DNA from 2 places in the Paenibacillus sp. FSL R5-0766 genome. Region 1 is predicted to be linked to the other one. Evidence: predicted binding sites of a transcription regulator. Region 1 holds the regulator's gene; the other holds the start of a gene.
What was found. Region 1 encodes Rex, which represses fermentation and respiration genes when NADH is low (regulators of the CRP and FNR family bind a similar motif). Its sites were predicted from a motif close to TTGTGAAATATTTCACAA; they were not measured.
Positions count from the first base shown of each region.

Region 2: MKY66_RS17275 (L-lactate dehydrogenase) is a predicted target of Rex. The motif match lies at 1,247-1,264, and genes of this name have one in related genera.

Region 1 is NZ_CP150227.1:4,362,562-4,364,771, reverse strand. Features, by position in the region: gene dinG (ATP-dependent DNA helicase DinG) at 1-396, shown strand, start outside; gene MKY66_RS18755 (redox-sensing transcriptional repressor Rex) at 614-1,267, shown strand; gene MKY66_RS18750 (amidohydrolase) at 1,254-2,210, shown strand, end outside.
Region 2 is NZ_CP150227.1:4,033,412-4,035,621, reverse strand. Features, by position in the region: gene MKY66_RS17280 (hypothetical protein) at 1-63, shown strand, start outside; gene MKY66_RS17275 (L-lactate dehydrogenase) at 244-1,173, opposite strand; gene MKY66_RS17270 (YCF48-related protein) at 1,510-2,210, shown strand, end outside.

The sequences.
Region 1 (2,210 bases):
ACGGTACTTCTGGGCACAAGCAGCTTCTGGGAGGGTGTAGATATCCCGGGAGAGGCGCTAACCTGTCTCGCTATTGTGCGACTGCCGTTCCAGCCACCGAATCATCCGTTGGTGGAAGCCAAGAGTGAGTTGCTTCAGGAACAGAAGAAAAATCCGTTCATGAAACTGTCCGTGCCACAAGCGGTCATTCGTTTCAAACAGGGATTTGGCCGATTGGTGCGTACAGCAAAGGATAGAGGCATTGTGATTGTATATGATACACGGGTGATTGAAGCGTATTATGGTAAATTCTTTTTATATTCATTACCTGGTCCCAAAATGGAGCATATGCTCACGGAGCAGATGGTTCCACGAATTACCGAGTGGTTGGAAAAACCTGCTAATGAACAAAAATAATGGTTTTTTGTTCGTTATATCATTGCATGACACTATTGTTTGGAGTTAAACTTTATTAGATATTCCCAGATCCGATTTAAGTAGTTGCACGCAAGAACTTATAACCTAAATTACAAGGAGCATTCTGTATAAAATGTCACGTTTATCTTTGAGTTTATACAGAATGCTCATCTTTTCATTTATTATTTTATCGTGGCCTTGGTAAGGGGGAGCAAGAATGAAATCGGATAAAATTTCGGAAGCGGTGGTACGACGTCTGCCTGTATACTTGCGTTATTTGAACGAGTTGCATCAGCGTGAGGTGGCTACTGTTTCTTCTCAAGAGCTTGGACAGAGGCTGGATCTGAATCCGGCGCAAATTCGTAAAGACCTGGCTTACTTCGGTGATTTTGGTCGTAAAGGGATCGGGTATGATGTATCCTATTTGATCGAGAAAATTCGTCACATTCTCAAGATTGATCAGCAAATTAATGTAGCTCTGGTAGGCGCGGGTAATCTAGGTCAAGCCTTGTCCAACTACAACGCATATCTGAAAGACAACATGAAGATTGTTGCTGTATTTGATGCATATGGACCGAAGATTGGTAGTCAAATCAACAGTTTGACGGTAAAACCAATGGATGAATTGACGGAAGCGGTTAAAACGGATAACATCCGCATTGGAATTATCACTGTTCCGGATACGGAAGCCCAAAATGTAGCCGATCAGCTTATTGAATCTGGAATCGAAGCGATCCTTAATTTTGCACCAACCATTCTAAAAACACCGCCGCATATCCGCATTCACCATGCTGACTTTACAACGGATCTGCTTAGTTTGGCCTATTACTTGGAGACTGGAAAGGACGACGAGGAAGATGACAACAAATAGATGGGTAATCCACAACGGCAAATTTGCCGTTAATGAAGGCACAACATGGAACGTGGTTCACGGATACATGGTTGTTGAGAATGACAAGATTGTGCATATTGGTGAGACATTGCCGGATGAAGACAAAAATTGTACCAAAGTGGATGGAAAAGGATTGTTCTTCCTGCCGGGTCTGATCAATACGCATGGTCATGCAGCAATGTCGTTGCTCAGAGGGCACGGAGACGATCTTGCGTTGCAAGTATGGTTGCAGGAAAAAATGTGGCCGATGGAAGCAAAAATGACTTCACAAGACGTATATTGGGGAACTTCGCTATCTGTGCTTGAAATGTTGAAAGGCGGAACTACAGCTTTCCTGGACATGTATGATCACATGGATCAAGTGGCCAAAGTTGTGGAGCAATCCGGCGTTAGAGCAGCACTGGCACGTGGTGTAATCGGGCTGTGCTCGGAAGAAGAGCAATTGCGGAAGCTGGAGGAGTCGGCAGCGTTTGCACGTGAGTGGAATGGACAGGCAGATGGTCGCATTACAACCGTAATCTCGCCACACGCCCCATATACATGCCCTCCTGACTACATAGAGAAGCTTGTACAGGTCGCGAATGACCTAAACCTTCCTCTTCATACACATATGTCTGAAACGCTTCGTGAAGTGGAGCAGAACGTGGCTGATTATGGACTGCGTCCTGTGGCACATCTCGAGAAACTGGGATTTTTCTCCCGTCCATCTCTGGTTGCACATGCGGTGCATCTTAATGACGAAGAGATTGAAATTTTGGCCCGTCATGATGTGGCTGTATCCCATAACCCGGGAAGTAACCTGAAACTCGCTTCCGGTGTTGCGCGGGTACCTGCATTGCTGAAAGCAGGAGTTACCGTGTCACTCGGAACAGACGGACCAGCAAGTAACAACAACCTGGATATGTTCGAGGAAATGAGACTG
Region 2 (2,210 bases), 330 kb from region 1:
AATATTGGTGGTCCAGGCTCGAACACAGTTGATGTGGTATTTAGAGTAACGGAGAGTTGGTAATTAGTAATACACTGTAACAATTGACATCGAATGATTCAAAATCCAGAAATCAAAAAAATGTTCAAAGATAAAAGAAATAACGGAATAAATTTTATGTAAACCAAATGAAATTTGGATAGCTAATAACCACCTTAATACTCCTTATTACAGGAATACAGGTGGTTATTTTTTATACGTGGATTATTCCAATCCAGCGATCTGTTCTTTTAATTTGTTAGCAGAAGCCTGGAAAGCCACTTTCTCGGATTCATTCAGCGGAAGAGGCAGAATTTCGCGCACACCGTTGCGATCGACAACACATGGAACTCCGAGATAAACATCCGATACACCATTGTAGTCTTCAAGGTAAGTGGATACGTTCAGAACGGAGCCTTCGTTGCCGAGAATTGCAGCTACAATGCGGTCCAGAGCAAGGGCGATTGCATAGGAAGTCGCTCCTTTGGCATTAATAATCTCATACGCTGCATTTTTGGTACGGTCGAAGATATCCTGTTGTGTTTCTTCATCCAATTCCAGATCTGTTCCTGCAACGTTAGCCAGGCTCCATACCGGTACTTCGGAATCTCCATGCTCACCAATAATGTGTGCGTGAATACTACGCGGGTCGATCCCTTTATTCTTACCAATCAGGTAACGGAAACGTGCGCTATCGAGCAATGTACCTGAACCGATGACACGGGAAGCAGGCCATCCGCTTTGTTTCCATGAAGTATAGGACAAAATATCTACAGGATTGGTTGCAATCAGCAAAATACCATGAGAATTCACTTCAGTAATGCGCTCAATAATATCTTTGAAAATGCTTGCATTTTTCTTCAGCAGATCAATCCGGGTCTCGCCCGGCTTCTGGGAAGCACCGGCTGTAATAATAATGATATCTGCATCTTTGCAGTCGGAATAATCGCCAGCCCATACTTTCACGCCTCCCGTAAATGGAAGACCGTGGTTCATATCCAGCATTTCGCCGGTTGCCTTATCATGATTCACATCCACAAATACCAACTCGGACGAACGCTGTCTCAACATTAGCGTGTATCCCGTTGTTGTTCCCACCGCACCCATGCCTACAATCACGACACGACTTGGTTTCAGAGCTGCGCTATTTGTCATGTTCATATCATCTCCTTTTTGGGTTATACTCCCATCCATATTAAGGGATTAGAGAATATAAAGCGAGTGTTGTCTATAAAATAGTTCACATTTCATGTCTTTTTACCAATTATTCCGTCGAAAAACAGTTTAGGATGAAATTAATGGGAATAATTGTGCGACCTATAGCCCAGAGTATGAGCTGGAAAAAGGGAGTGGGCCAACCATGAGTGGGCAATGAGCCTTTTACATAAGGTTTGTGGTAGAATAGGAGCAGTGGATTCTGATGAATCGTAAATAAAACGCCATAGGACAGGCATGCGCGCCTGTATATTGGATGAGAGAGGTGGAACCCACTTGCGTTTGCAATGGATTAAAATCGCGCAGACAGCATTGCTGTCTATAGGTATAGCAGCTGTATTGGCTGCATGCACCGACTCAGATCAACCTCCGGAAGTAGAACCTCCGCAACAGCAGCAGGAGGACGCCGGGAATACAGGGCAGACATTAACTGTCGTTCCCCCTGTGAACAGTACAGAATCTGCAGATATGGCCAAGTACCAAATACAGACCCGTTTGACCGATTTTCAGTTGCTCAATGACAACGGAGGATTGGCGTGGGGTGTGACGCGGAATGCGCTGCGCCTGTACTACACGCAGGATCAGGGAAAGACCTGGACCAATATTTCACCTTCGGAAAATGTACAGTTTCCGGCTAACCCTAAATATGGACAAAGCATTTATTTTGTAGATCGTGCACATGGTTGGATTGTTCGTGAAGGCATGGGTGGAACAGATACCATGGTGCTTCGCACCAACAATGGGGGCGTAACTTGGAGCCTGTCTTCTCTGTCCAAGACGGATAAAGTGACTGCGATCTCATTTGTATCTCCTGAAAAAGGCTGGATTCTCACCACGGTCGATACCGCTATTGGTAAACAGGACAAGAAACTTTACTTTACCGAGGACGGTGGAATTACCTGGAATCGGATGTCTTCCAGTGATGAAGATGGCAAACAGGAAGCAGAAGAGATTTCCAAACGTGGATACACCACGGG